DNA from 2 places in the Kitasatospora sp. NPDC034533 genome. Region 2 is predicted to be linked to the other one. Evidence: riboswitches for the same ligand, from Rfam matches in the RefSeq annotation. Region 2 holds a riboswitch; the other holds the start of a gene.
What was found. Region 2 has a riboswitch for thiamine pyrophosphate ahead of thiO (glycine oxidase ThiO). Riboswitches for the same ligand answer to the same signal wherever they lie in the genome.
Positions count from the first base shown of each region.

Region 1: another riboswitch for thiamine pyrophosphate. It lies ahead of ACZ55U_RS02900 (purine-cytosine permease family protein); the one in region 2 lies ahead of thiO (glycine oxidase ThiO).

Region 1 covers NZ_JBVITE010000002.1:268,245-274,996, reverse strand. The annotation lists gene ACZ55U_RS02920 (MFS transporter) at 1-171, opposite strand, end outside; gene ACZ55U_RS02915 (MerR family transcriptional regulator) at 217-1,044, opposite strand; tRNA gene ACZ55U_RS02910 (tRNA-Ser) at 1,175-1,262, opposite strand; gene ACZ55U_RS02905 (S1C family serine protease) at 1,329-3,110, opposite strand; TPP riboswitch at 3,330-3,474, shown strand; gene ACZ55U_RS02900 (purine-cytosine permease family protein) at 3,467-4,954, shown strand; gene ACZ55U_RS02895 (glycerophosphodiester phosphodiesterase family protein) at 5,110-5,934, shown strand; gene ACZ55U_RS02890 (ATP-binding protein) at 6,358-6,752, shown strand, end outside.
Region 2 covers NZ_JBVITE010000007.1:103,962-110,713, reverse strand. The annotation lists gene pknB (Stk1 family PASTA domain-containing Ser/Thr kinase) at 1-732, opposite strand, end outside; gene ACZ55U_RS07770 (thiazole synthase) at 840-1,637, opposite strand; gene thiS (sulfur carrier protein ThiS) at 1,641-1,880, opposite strand; gene thiO (glycine oxidase ThiO) at 1,877-3,052, opposite strand; TPP riboswitch at 3,056-3,168, opposite strand; gene ACZ55U_RS07755 (NAD(P)/FAD-dependent oxidoreductase) at 3,804-5,009, shown strand; gene ACZ55U_RS07750 (Rv2175c family DNA-binding protein) at 5,052-5,417, shown strand; gene thiE (thiamine phosphate synthase) at 5,417-6,061, shown strand; gene ACZ55U_RS07740 (polyprenyl synthetase family protein) at 6,173-6,752, opposite strand, start outside.

The sequences.
Region 1 (6,752 bases), on a different contig from region 2:
CAGCCCGGTCGCGCCGCCGCCGTGCGCGGAGGCGGCCCAGCCGAGGGCGAAGTACAGCGCCGCGTCGCCGAGCAGCCCGGCCTGGGTGCCGACCAGCCAGAGCAGGTACGGCCGGGGTAGTGCGACTCGGGTCGGTGCGACTCGGGTCGGTGCGTCGGTGGTGGTGGTCACGCCGGGCGACGCTAGGGCCCTCGACCCGGTCGAGGGCAAGCGCCGCTACGGCCGGACGACCGGTTCCTGGAGCTCGGTGACCCACCCGGCCGGGTCCTCCGGGCACTCCAGGTACAGCTCCCGGGCGTAGCCGGTCGAGCGGTAGCCGTTCTCCTCGATGAAGCGGGCCAGTTCCTGGCTGGTGCCCAGCACCCCGTCCATCGAGCCGCGGTGCACGACGGTCGCCGCCTCCTCGATCGGCGCCAGGTCGAGCACCTCGAAGCCGTGCCCGTCCGGCCGCACCGACGGGCCGACCGGGACGGCGGCCAGGACCAGCACCGCGCCGTCGCCCTCCGGCGCGTCCTGGTAGCGGGCGACGGACGGCCCGGTCGCCTCGATCCCGGCCTCGGCCAGCCGCCGGCACAGCTCGGTGAACAGCGGCCCGATCACCGGCCCGATGTCCTCCGGGTCGTAACTCGCGGCCACCGCCGTCAGTTGGGCCACCCGGACGGACGGCACCGGCTTCACGACGACCTCGTGTGCGGACATGGTCCCCTCGCTCTCGATCGTTCGGAGCCTCGCCTCCACCCGGGCCAGCCGCAGCTCGTCGGCCGCGATCGCCTCGGCGAGCTGGGCGCGCCGCAGCCGCAGCATCCCGCGCAGCTCGGCCGCGTCCGGCCGCTCGTCCAGGACGGCCCGCACCTGTTGCAGGGTGAAGCCGAGCTCCTTGAGCGCGATCACCCGGTTCAGCCGGGCGAGTTGGGAAGCCTCGTAGAGGCGGTACCCGCTGACCGGGTCCACCCGGGCGGGCCGCAGCAGCCCGATCGCGTCGTAGTGGCGCAGCATCCGTACCGACACCCGGCCGTGCTTGGCGAAGTCTCCGATGTTCAACATGGTGCGACCACTCCACCCCCTGCCACCGTGTCAGGGTCAACCCCCGCCGTCCGCGCCCCGCCGGAGAAACACCGAGGGCGGGTGCCGAACGTTGTCGGCACCCGCCCTGAGCAGGTGGTTCTCCTACCGGCGGAGAGCGTGGGATTCGAACCCACGGTACGGGGTCACCGCACGACAGTTTTCAAGACTGTTCCCTTAGGCCGCTCGGGCAGCTCTCCAGGCGGAGGTCAGCCTAACGGGTCCGGCGGGGTTCGGCGCACACGTTTCGGTGGGGCCGGGGGTCGTCACTGGTCGCCGACGCGCTCGGCCAGGGTGACCTTGGTGGTGAGGGTCTGGCCGTTGCGGGTGTACTCGACGTCGACGGTCTCGCCGGGCTTGTGCGTCCAGATCCGGCTGACCAGGGCGGGGCCGTTCTCGATCGGGGCGCCGCCGAGCTTGGTGATGACGTCGCCCGGCTTGAGGCCGGCCTTGTCGGCCGCGCCGCCGGGGGTGACGGCCGGCTGGCCCTGGATGTCCTTCGTCTGGATCTGCGCGCCGTCGCCCTTGTAGTCGTCGTTGCGGAGCACGTCGAGCTTGGCGTAGACCGGCTTGCCGGTCTTGATCAGGGTGTCCGCGACCCACTTGGCCTGGTTGATCGGGATGGCGAAGCCCAGGCCGATGCTGCCGGCCCGGCCGTTGGCGGAGGCGTTGGACTGGATCGCCGAGTTGATGCCGATCACCGCGCCGCCGGAGTCGAGCAGCGGACCGCCGGAGTTTCCGGGGTTGATCGAGGCGTCGGTCTGGAGGGCGTTCATGTACGAGGCCTGCGCGCCGGTCTCGTCGCCGGAGGCCACCGGGCGGTCCTTGGCGCTGATGATGCCACTGGTGACGGTGGACTCCAGGCCGTACGGCGCACCGATCGCGACGGTGGCGTCGCCGACGTTGACCTTGTCGGAGTCGGCCAGCGGCAGCGGGGCCAGCTTGCTCTTGGGCGGGTTGTCGATCTTGACGACGGCGACGTCGTAGCCCGCGGCGTGGCCCAGCACCGAGGCGCTGTAGGAGCTGCCGTCGGCGAATTTGACGGTCAGTTTGCCGCCGTTGAGGGTCGGCGCGACCACGTGGTTGTTGGTGAGGATGTGGCCCTCGGTGTCGAAGACGAAGCCGGTGCCGGTGCCCGACTCGCCGTTGCCCTGCGCCTTGATGGTGACGACGCTGGGCAGCGCCTTCTGCGCGATGGCGGCGATCGAGCCGGGGGTGGGCTCGCTCTTCTGGGTGTCGCTGGCCTGGACGGTGGTGCTGCGGTGGTCGCTCGCGGAGCTGCTGCGGTCGGCGCGGTCGGCGACGGTCACGCCGAGCGCGCCACCGGCCAGACCGGCGACCAGCGCGACGGCCGCGAGCAGGGCGACCAGGCCGCCGCGCTTCTTGCCGGGGCGGCCCGGACCGCCCGGGCCCCCGGCGTACTCGGCCGGGTAGCCGACCGGGCCGCCGGGGTAGCCGGTGCCGCCGGAGTCGGGGGCGGGGCCCCAGCCGCCGAGCGGCTGACCGGCCCCGAACGGGTGGTGGGCGTGCGCGGCGGGGGCGCCGGGCGCGGCCGGAGCGGCGCCGTACCCCTCGTGCGCGCCGGCGGCCGGGACGCCGTGGGTCGGGGTGGCGTACGGGTTGCCGGACGGCGGCAGGGCCGGGGCGGCGGGCGGGGCGGGCGGCAGGACCGGCGGCGGGGCGTCGATGTACCCGGTGGCCGGGTCGACGGCGGGCTCCTGGGCGGCGGGCGCGGGGGACGCGACGGGCGCGGCCGGCGGCTGCGGTGCGGGCACCTTGGTGAAGGCGACGGTGGGCTTGTGCCCGCCCTCCGCCGCAACGCCCTCCGCCGCGGCGGCACCCGCGGCAACGCCGTCGACGGGCGCCGCCCCGGCGGCGGCAGCGGCGTCGGCCGCCGCGCCGGCCTCCGGCTCGGGCACCCGGCGGAACGCCATGGTCGGCTTGTGCCCGCCCTGAGCGGGGCCGTCGGACCCGGCCTCAGCCGCTCCCAGGCCGGCGGGCTGCTCCCCCTGCGGCCCGGTGGGCCCAACCTCGCGCTCGGTGCTCACGGACGACCTCCATAGCTGACAGAACCAAGGACCATAGTTTTTCGCACTGTCGATTCGATTGCCGTAAGGACCCCTCTGAAGAACTCATAAGAATCCTTAGCCGGCCCCGACCTCGGTGCCGTCGGCCGGGGCTCCCTCCCCCGCCGGGCGTCCCGCGATGCGGACCGCGCACCCCTCGGCCTTGGGCGTTCGCCCCCGTCCCGGTTAGCCTGTCGCTGAAAACTGACACGCGGGAGCTTGGACCCACCAGGCTGAGAGTGCGCATGTCGACCGTACGCCACCGGAGTGACGGACGTTCGAGGGGGCGCTGACCGCCGGAACCTGTCCGGGTAATGCCGGCGTAGGGAGTATCGGCCATGCCGCCTGCTTCGCCATCCTCTTCTCCGGACGCGAACGCGTCCAAGGACCTCCCCGGGGCCACGCCCCCCGCAGGCACCGCGCCCACCGGGACCACCGGGACCGCCGCGACCGCCGCGACCGCCGCGACCGCCGTGCTGGAACGCCCCGAGCGCACCGAGCGCACCGAGCACGTCGAGGCCCCCCTGGTCCTGGACACCGAACCGCCGCGCACGCTGCGCTTCCGGGACCAGTTCGCGCTCTGGATGAACCTGGGCGTCAGCCTGATCGGCTTCTCCACCGCCGCCACCGTGCTCGGCGCCCGCGGCAGCGAGCTGTCGCTGGCCGCCGCGGTGACCGCGATCGCGGTCGGTACGGCGGTCGGCACCGCGATGCTCGGCGTGGCCGCGGTGATCGGCGCCCGCACCGGCGCCCCCGCGATGGCGAACCTGCGCGGGCTGTTCGGCACCCGGCTGTCGTACCTGCCGACGGTGCTGAACATCGTGCAGTGCGTCGGCTGGGGCGTGTTCGAGCTGCTGACCATCTCGGCGGGCGCCCAGACCGTCGCGCACACCAGCGGCTACCGCTGGCTGTTCGTCCTGCTCGCGGGCGCGCTGACCACCGCGCTGACCATCTGGCCGCTGGGCTCGATCGCGGTGCTGCGCCGGTTCGTGGCCGGGGCGGTCGCGGTCGCGATGGTGTACTTCACCGTCCAGCTGGGCCGCCAGGGCGTGCCGGACCCGGGCGCGGGCAACTGGCACGGCTTCCTGGGCGCCACCGACGCGATGATCGCGGTGTCGATCTCCTTCGTCCCGCTGGCCGCCGACTACACCCGGCACTCGCGCTCCCCGCGCTCGGCCTTCTGGGGCAGCTTCTCGGGCTACACCCTCGCCCAGGTCTGGTGCTACGTGCTCGGCCTGATGGCGCTGTTGCAGTCGGACGGCGACCCGAACCGGATCTTCGACTCCTTCCTCGGGGTCTGGGCCGGCTGGCTGTTCCTGCTGGTGCTGGTGCTGCGCGAGACGGACCAGTCCTTCGCCAACGTGTACTCGACCGCGATGTCGGTGCAGAACCTGCTGCCGAGGGTGGACCGCCGGGTGCTCTCCGGCGCGATCGGCACCCTGACCACCGTGCTGGCGCTTCAGATCCACGAGTTCACCGACACCTACTACGGCTTCCTCGGCCTGATCGGCTCGGTGTTCGTGCCGCTGCTGGCGGTGCTCGCGGTCGACTACTTCCTCGGCGCCGGACGGCACGGCTGGAACCTCTCCGCGGACGCGCCGTCCCGCTGGCCGATGCTGCTGCCGTGGCTGCTGGGCTTCGCGGTCTACCAGTTCATCGCGCCGACGAACGTGGCCGGCTGGTGGACGGACTTCTGGACCTCCGCCCAGGAGGCGCTGCACTTCACCCCCCGGGAGTGGACCTCCGCCTCGCTGTTCGCCTTCCTGGTGCCGGCCCTGGTGACCTGGGCGCTCACCCCGCTGAGCCGGCGGACCGCCCGGCGCTGAGGCGGCCCGCGCCGAGGCGGCCGCGACGCCCGGCGCCGAGGCGGCGGGAACGCCCGGCGGGCCGGAACCACGCGGACGGGTCGCGGACGAAGACGGCCCCACAGGTTGGGGCCGTCTTCGTCCGCGCGTCACTTCCGCCGCCTATCGTTGGGCCCGTGACCAGCCCAGACCTGTCCCCGGCGGCGGCGCGCACCGCGCCTCCCGTCCAGGTGATCGCCCACCGCGGTTCCTCCCACGCCCTGCCCGAGCACACCCTCGCGGCCTACCGGCGCGCGCTCGACGAGGGCGCGGACGCGCTGGAGTGCGACGTCCGGGTCACCGCCGACGGCGTGCTGGTCTGCGTGCACGACCGCCGGATCGGCCGGGTCTCCGACGGCCGGGGCACCGTCTCGGCCATGACCCTCGCCGAACTGGAGGCGTACGACTTCGGCGCCTGGAAGACCGGCCGCCCCAGCACAGACCCGGAGCTGCGCGGCGTGCTGCGGCTGGATCGCCTGCTGGAGCTGGTGGTGGAGTGCGGCCGCCCGGTGGACCTGGCGATCGAGACCAAGCACCCGGTGCGCTTCCGCGGCCGGGTGGAGGCCGAGCTGCTGCGGACGTTGGAGCGGTTCGGGATCGGCGCGAGCCGGGAGGGCGACCGCCCGTCCGCCCGGATCATGAGCTTCTCCTCGATCGCGCTGAACCGGGTGGCCGCCGCCGCCCCGGAGTACCGGCGGGTCTTCCTGTTCGAACGACCGCTGCCGCTGCTCGGCCGGCTGCGCGCGGGCTCGCCGCTGCCGGGCGGGGCGCGGATCGCCGGCCCGGGCATCGAGCTGGTGCGGGCCCGCCCGCGGCTGGTGACCAGGCTGCGCGAGCTGGGGCACGAGGTCCACGTGTGGACGGTGGACGAGCCGGCCGACGTCGAGCTCTGCCTGGAGCTCGGGGTGTCCGCGATCATCACCAACCGGCCCGCGGAGGTGCTGGCGCAGCTCGGCCGGTGATCCGCCGACGCACCGAGCGCGATAGCCGCGCCCGGCCCGATCGCTCTCGTCGGCAATCAAACGCTCCTTGCTCGATATTGCCGGAATTCATTCACCCGGGCGACGGAGGGTGAGCGCGGAATGACCTGATGTCGACTGTCGGTCGCTGTGCCCGAAATGGACTCGCGGGATCGTCCGGTGCTCGTTTCCGACGCATTACCAAGGGGCATCTCTCCCTCGGCAAACGCTGAAGGAGGTCCGGGGGTGGCGTTGATGGCGGCGCGTACTGTGCCCATAGAAGCTGGGCCGACCTCATCGACCATGGCAGTGCCGCACGGCCCGGCGAGTGTCGGGGTCGCGCGGCGCCGACTGCGTCGAGATCTCGGCGACCGGCAGATACCGGAACCGGTCATCGATGATGCCGTTCTGATCCTTTCCGAGCTGTTGAGCAATGCCTGTCGGTACGCCCGTCCGCTGGGCCCGCTGTCGGCCCTGGGCCGCGGCGCCGGGGCCGAGGTGCTCGGGCAGGTGCTGGTGGGCGTCCCGTCGGGGCCGCACTCCGCGCCGGACGGCCGGGAGGCCGCCGAGGGCTCCGCCGAACCGGACGGCGGGGTACTGGTCCGCTGGCAGATGCACGCCGACGGGGTGCTCACCCTGGAGGTCACCGACGGCGGGGCGGCCACCCGGCCGCTGCCCGCGAGCCCCTCGCTGACCTCGCGCGGCGGCCGGGGCCTGAGCATCGTCGGCCGGCTGGCCAGCGACTGGGGCGTGCGCGACTCCCCCGGCGAGGTCACGGTCTGGGCCGCGCTGCCCGCCCGGGCCCGGCACGCCCGGCGCAC
Region 2 (6,752 bases):
CGAGGGCGCCGGGACGTCCTCGTGCAGGTGCTTGTACATGACCTGGACGGGGTTGTCGCCGGTGTGCGGGCGGTGGCCGGTGAGCATCTCGTACAGCAGGATGCCGGACGCGTAGACGTCCACCCGCTGGTCGGTGGGGGCGTCCGGGAGGATCTGCTCGGGGGCCAGGTAGGAGACGGTGCCCAGGACCGTGCCGCCGGTGGCGGTGGTGGTCGAGGTGGGGGCGCCGTCGGCGGCGCCGAGCACCCGGACCAGGCCGAAGTCGGCGACCTTCACCAGGCCGCCCTCGGTGATCAGCACGTTCTCCGGCTTGACGTCGCGGTGCACCAGCCCAGCCCGGTGGGCGGCGCCGAGCGCGGCGAGCACCGGCTCCAGGACGTCCAGCGCGGCCCGGACGGAGAGCGCGCCCCGGTCGCGCAGCAGGTCGCGCAGGGTGCGGCCGGGCACGTACTCCATGGCGAGGAAGACGCGGCCGCCGTCCGCGCCCTGGTCGAAGACGTTGACCACGTTGGGGTGGGTGAGCTTGGCGACGGCCTTGGCCTCGCGGATGAAACGGGCGGTGAAGCCCTCGTCGCCGGCCAGCGAGGGGTGCATCACCTTGAGGGCGACCACCCGGTCCAGGCGGGTGTCGGTGCCCTTGTAGACGGTGGACATCCCGCCGGTCGCGATGCGCTGCTCGACCCGGTACCGGTTGTCGAGCAGGGTGCCGATCAGGGGGTCGTGCAATGCCATGTCCACCCGGCGAGTCTAGTGGCGGAGCGGCGGGCCGGGCCCGGAGGACACCGCCTCCGGGCCCGGCTGTGCCCGGCTTGTGACACGCCGGGGCCCACGGGCGGGCCTCAGAAGGCCGGGTGCTCCCGGGTGTCCAGGTCGGCGCGGCCGGCCATCGCGGAGGACGCCTCGGCGTGGAAGCGGCGCGGGATGCGCCCGGCCCGGTGGGCGAGCCGGCCCGCCTCGGCCGCGTGCCGCATCGCCTCGGCCATCAGCACCGGGTCCTGAGCGCGGGTCACCGCGGAGGCCAGCATCACCGCGGAGCAGCCCAGCTCCATCGCCAGCGCGACGTCGGAGGCGGTGCCGGCGCCCGCGTCCAGCACCACCGGGACGCCCGCGGCCTCCACGATCAGCTGGAAGTTGTGGGGGTTGCGGATGCCCAGGCCCGAACCGATCGGCGAGCCCAGCGGCATGATGGCCGCACAGCCGACGTCCTCCAGCTTGCGCGCCAGCACCGGGTCGTCGTTGGTGTACGGCAGCACGGTGAAGCCGTCGTCGACCAGGGTCTCGGCGGCGTCCAGCAGCTCGATCGGGTCCGGCAGCAGGGTGCGCTCGTCGGCTATCACCTCCAGCTTCACCCAGTCGGTGCCGAGCGCCTCGCGGGCCAGCCGGGCGGTCAGCACGGCCTCGCCCGCGGTGAAGCAGCCGGCCGTGTTGGGCAGCACGCGGATGCCGTTGCGGGTCAGCACGTCCAGTACGGAGCCCTGGGTGGAGGCGTCGACCCGGCGCATCGCGACGGTGGTCAGCTCGGTGCCGGAGGCGAGCAGCGCGCGCTCCAGGACCTCCAGGCTGGGGGCGCCGCCGGTGCCCATGATCAGCCGGGAGGAGAAGGTCGTCCCGGCGATGGTGAGCAGGTCGTCGGCCATGGTTCAGCCTCCCTGGACGGCGGTGAGGATCTCGATCCGGTCGCCGGCGCCCAGCGCCGTCGCGGACCACGAACTGCGGGGCACCACGGCCTCGTTGAGGGCGGCGGCGACGCCGGTGGGGGCGGCGCTGACGGTGGCCACCAGCTCGGCGAGCGTGGTCGTGGCGGGCACCCGGCGGGGTTCGCCGTTGACGGTCAGGGCGATCTCGGCCGAGGCGGTCTCGGTCCGGGCGGTCTCGGTCATGCGGAGGCCTTCGTCGTGGAGCGGTCGGAGGAGAAGCGCAGCGGCGTGAACGGCCTTGCCGGCTCGGGGACTTCGCCGGTGGCGAGGTACTCGGAGACCAGGTCCGCGGTCACCGGGGTGAGCAGCACGCCGTTGCGGTAGTGGCCGGTGGCGGCGACCAGCCCGGGCAGTGAGGTCGGGCCCAGCAGCGGGGCGTTGTCCGGAGAGCCGGGGCGCAGCCCGGCCGAGGTCTCCAGCAGCGGGATCTCGGTGATCCCAGGGACCAACTCGTGGGCGTCGCGCAGGAGTTCGTACACCCCGCCGGCGGTGACGGTGGTGTCGTAGCCCTGCTCCTCGGTGGTCGCGCCGACGACCAGCTCGCCGTTCTCGCGCGGCACCAGGTACAGGTGCCGGCCGCGGACCACGGCCCGGACGTTGCGGGAGAGGAACGGCCGGTAGGCCTTCGGGACGCGCAGCCGCAGCACCTGCCCCTTCACCGGGCGGATCGCGGGCAGCACCCCCTCGGGCAGGCCGGGCAGCCGGTGGCTGTGCGGGCCGGCCGCGAGGACGACCCGGTCGGCGGTGACGGTCTCCGAGGTGCTCAGCCGGGCGCCGGCGGCTCGGCCGTCCTCGACCAGCAGCTCGACGGCCTCGGCGCGGTGGACGGTGACGCCCGCGCGCTCGCAGGCGGCGAGCAGGGCGGTGAGCAGCCGGCGGCCGTCCACCTGGTGGTCGTTCGAGACGTGCAGTCCGCCGCGCACGCCGGGGGCGAGCATCGGCTCCAGCTTGCGGGCCTCCCGGCCGGTCAGCCAGGTCGAGTCCAGACCGAGCCGCTGGTGGAAGGCGTGCAGTTCGCGCAGTTCCTCGCGGTCGTCGGAGTCCAGCGCGACGGCGAGGGTGCCGCACCGGCGGTAGCCGGTGTCCGCGCCGCCGCTCGCCTCGGTGAGCTCGACGGCGAAGGCCGCGTACCGCTCGTTGGAGGCCATCCCGAGGCGCAGCAGCGGCTCCTCGCCGTACTGGAGCTCGGTGACCGGGGCGAGCATCCCGGCCGCGACCCGGGCGGCGCCGCCACCGGGGGTGGGGTCGACCACGACCACGCGCCGTACTCCGCGCTGGGCGGCGCGCCAGGCGACGGCGAGGCCGATGATGCCCCCGCCGATCACCAGCACGTCGGCACGGGTGCCTGGGGCCATGCGTGACAAAGTTGCTCTTCTCCCTTCGCCGGTATGACCCGGATCAGGTTCGGACGGTCGCGGGCCGTGCCAGCCCGCCTCTCAGCCCGGTACGCCGGGCTCCCGTGTGGTCATCCCACCTTAACGCCGGGGAGCGGCCCGGCCGAAGGCCCGTACGAAGGGTGGACGGGCGAGACGGCCCCGGCCGGAGGCCCGCGGCCCGGGCCCCTGCCCCGCCGTCCCGCGTTCCGCCCGGGACCGCGTCGGGCCCATCGCCAGGCCCCTGGCCCGCCCCCGGCCGGAGGACTGCCCGGGCGCGGTTGCGGGCTCGTTCCCTGCCCGGGCCCCTGCCCCGCCCGGGAGCGCGCCGGGCCCGTCATCCGGCCCCGGCCGGTTGGACTGCCCCGCGCCCCGGCCCTGGTCGCGGGCTCGTTCCCTGCCCGGGCCCCTGCCCCGCCCGGGAGCGCGCCGGCCCCGTCATCCGGCCCCGGCCGGTTGGACTGCCCCGCGCCCCGGCCCTGGTTGCGGGCCCGTTCCCTGCCTGGGTCCCTGCCCTGCCCGGGAGCCGCGCCGGGCCCCGTCATCCGGCCCGGCGCCCGCCCCGCCGGAGGCCCGCCCCCGCGCCCCGGCCCTGGTCGCGGGCTCGTTCCCTGCCCGGGCCCCTGCCCCCGAGGCCGGAGGCCGGTCCCCGCGCCCCGCCGCGGACGTAGGCCGGAAGTAGGGGTGGGCAGGGGGCGCGGGCCTCTGGGGCGGCCGCGGGCCGCTGAGTACAGTGACGGGCGTGGCAGAGCTGAGCGGGACGGATCAGGTGGTCGTTGTCGGAGCCGGGCTGGCCGGGGCCCAGTGCGCCCTCAGGCTGCGCCAGGGCGGCTGGGAGGGGCGGATCACGCTGGTCGGGGAGGAGCCGCACGCGCCCTACGACCGGCCGCCGCTCTCCAAGGACGTGCTGCTCGGCAAGGCCGACTCCACCACCCTGGGCATCGACTACCAGGAGCTCGGCATCGAGCTGCTCACCGGCCGCCGCGCCACCGGACTCACCCCCGGCGTGCTGCACACCGACGGCGGCGACCTCCCGTACGGCTCGCTGGTGATCGCCACCGGCGCCGTCCCGCGCGCCCTGCCCGGCGCCGAGCGGGCGCACCTGCTGCACACCGTGGACGACGCCCTGGCACTGCGCGAGCTGCTGCGCCCCGGGCTTCGGCTGGTGCTGGTCGGCGCGGGCTGGATCGGCGCCGAGGTGTCCACCGCGGCCCGCGCGGCGGGCTGCGAGGTGACGGTGGTCGAGGCCGGCCCGGCGCCGCTGCCCGGCGCGCTGCCGACCGAACTCGGTTCGGCGATGGCCGCCTGGTACGCCGAGGCCGGGGTCGAGCTGCGCTGCGGCGTCGGCGTGGCCGCCGTCGAGCCCGGTGCGGTGCTGCTGGCGGACGGCTCGCACCTGCCCGCCGACGAGGTGGTGGTCGGCATCGGAGCCCGGCCCGCCACCGGCTGGCTGGCCGGCTCCGGGGTCGAGCTGGACGCGACCGGCGCGGTGGTCGTGGACGGGCGGCTGCGCACCTCCGTGCCCGGGGTCCTGGCGGCCGGCGACTGCGTCAGCTACCCCTCGGCCCGGGCCGGCGGCCGGCTGGCCGTCCAGCACTGGGACCACGCCCTGAAGTCCGGGGAGGCGGTGGCCGCCTCCCTCCTGGGCGCGGACGCGCCGGCCTACGACCCGGTGCCGTACTTCTGGTCGGAGCAGTTCGGGCGGATGGTCCAGTACGCCGGACGGCACGCCGAGGGCGACGAACTGCTGTGGCGCGGCGGCCCCGGGGGGGCCGCCTGGTCGGTGCTCTGGCTGCGCGACGGGGTGCCGAGCGCGCTGCTGACCGTGGACCGCCCGCGCGACCTCGCCCAGGGGCGGAAGCTGATCGAGGTCGGCACCGCGCTGGACCGGGCCCGCGCGGCCGACCCCTCCGTGGCGCTGAAGGCGGCCGTGGCGTAGGGGCGTGTGCGCGCCGGGGCGTGGAGGTGGCAGTCTGGTGCCGTGAGTGAGATCGATGCCAAGACTGACGCCCTGGTCCCCGAGTGGCTGTACCTGCCCGACATCTCCGAACGGTGGGGTGTGCTGGTCACCGAGGTCCGCAACATGGTCAAGAAGGGTGACCTGATCGCCGTCCGCCGCGGCCCCAACAAGTCCCTTCAGGTCCCCGCCGCCTTCATCGACGAGGCCGGCCCGGTCAAGCACCTGGTCGGCCTGCTGACCGTGCTGCGGGACAGCGGCTTCTCCGACGAGGAGATCCTCGAATGGATGTTCACCGAGGACGAGTCGCTGCCCGGCACCCCGGTGCAGGCCCTGTGGGAGAACCGGGCCACCGAGGTCAAGCGCCGCGCCCAGGCCATGGCGCTGTGATGACCGGCCCCCGGGCCGGGCTCGCCGACGCCCGGCTCTACCTGTGCACCGACGCCCGTCGTGAGCGGGGCGACCTCGCCGAGTTCCTGGACGCGGCGTTGGCCGGCGGGGTGGACATCGTCCAGCTGCGCGACAAGGGCCTGGAGGCCAGGCAGGAGCTGGAGGCCCTGGAGGTCTTCGCCGACGCCTGCCGCCGGCACGGCAAGCTGCTGGCCGTCAACGACCGCGCCGACGTCGCCCACGCGGCCCGGCCGGACGTGCTGCACCTCGGCCAGGACGACCTGCCGGTGTCGGCCGCCCGGGCGATCCTCGGCGAGGACGTGCTGATCGGCCGGTCCTGCCACGCCGAGTCCGAGGTGGACGCGGCGATCGCCGAGCCCGGGGTGGACTACTTCTGCACCGGCCCGGTCTGGCCGACGCCGACCAAGCCGGGCCGCCCGGCGCCGGGCCTCGGCCTGGTGTCGTACGCGGCGAAGCAGGACACCGACCGGCCGTGGTTCGCGATCGGCGGGATCGACCTCGGCAACCTGGACGAGGTGCTGGCCGCCGGTGCCCGCCGGGTCGTCGTGGTGCGGGCCATCACCGCGGCGGAGGACCCGCGGGCGGCCGCCGCCGAGCTGTCCCGCCGGGTGCGCGCGGCCTGACCACCGCGGCCTGACCACCCGGGGTCCGGCCATCCCGGGTCCGGCCACGAGGGTCTGACCACCCGGGTGGCCGCCCCGGTCCGACCGCCCGGCCGGGGCCGCCGCCGTCCGTCAGTACTTGCGGACGGTGGCGGCCTCGGCCAGCGCCAGCAGCACCGCGCGGGCCCGCCCGTCGGCGAGCGGCGCCGCCTCCAGCGCGGCCAGCGAGTCCCGCATCAGCTCCTCGATCCGCTGCTCCACCAGCTCGGGCGCGCCGCTGCGGGCGACCAGCTCGCGCAGCCCGGTGACCTCCTCGGCCCCCAGGTCCGGCGCGCCGAGCCGCTCGTCCAGGTACCGGGCGTCGGCGGCCGGCAGGCCCCGCATCGCGTGCGCGACCAGCAGGGTGCGCTTGCCCTCGCGCAGGTCGTCCCCGGCCGGCTTGCCGGTGACGGCCGGGTCCCCGAAGACGCCGAGCAGGTCGTCGCGCAGCTGGAAGGCCTCGCCCAGCGGCAGCCCGAACGCCCCGTACGCCTCGACCAGCTCCGGCCCGGCGCCGGCCAGCAGCGCACCCACCTGGAGCGGCCGCTCGATGGTGTACTTCGCGGACTTGTAGTGCAGTACGGTCCGCGCCCGCTCCAGCGCGCCCTCGTCGGTCGAGTCGCCGGCCACCGGTTCCAGCACGTCCAGGTACTGGCCGACCATGACCTCGGTG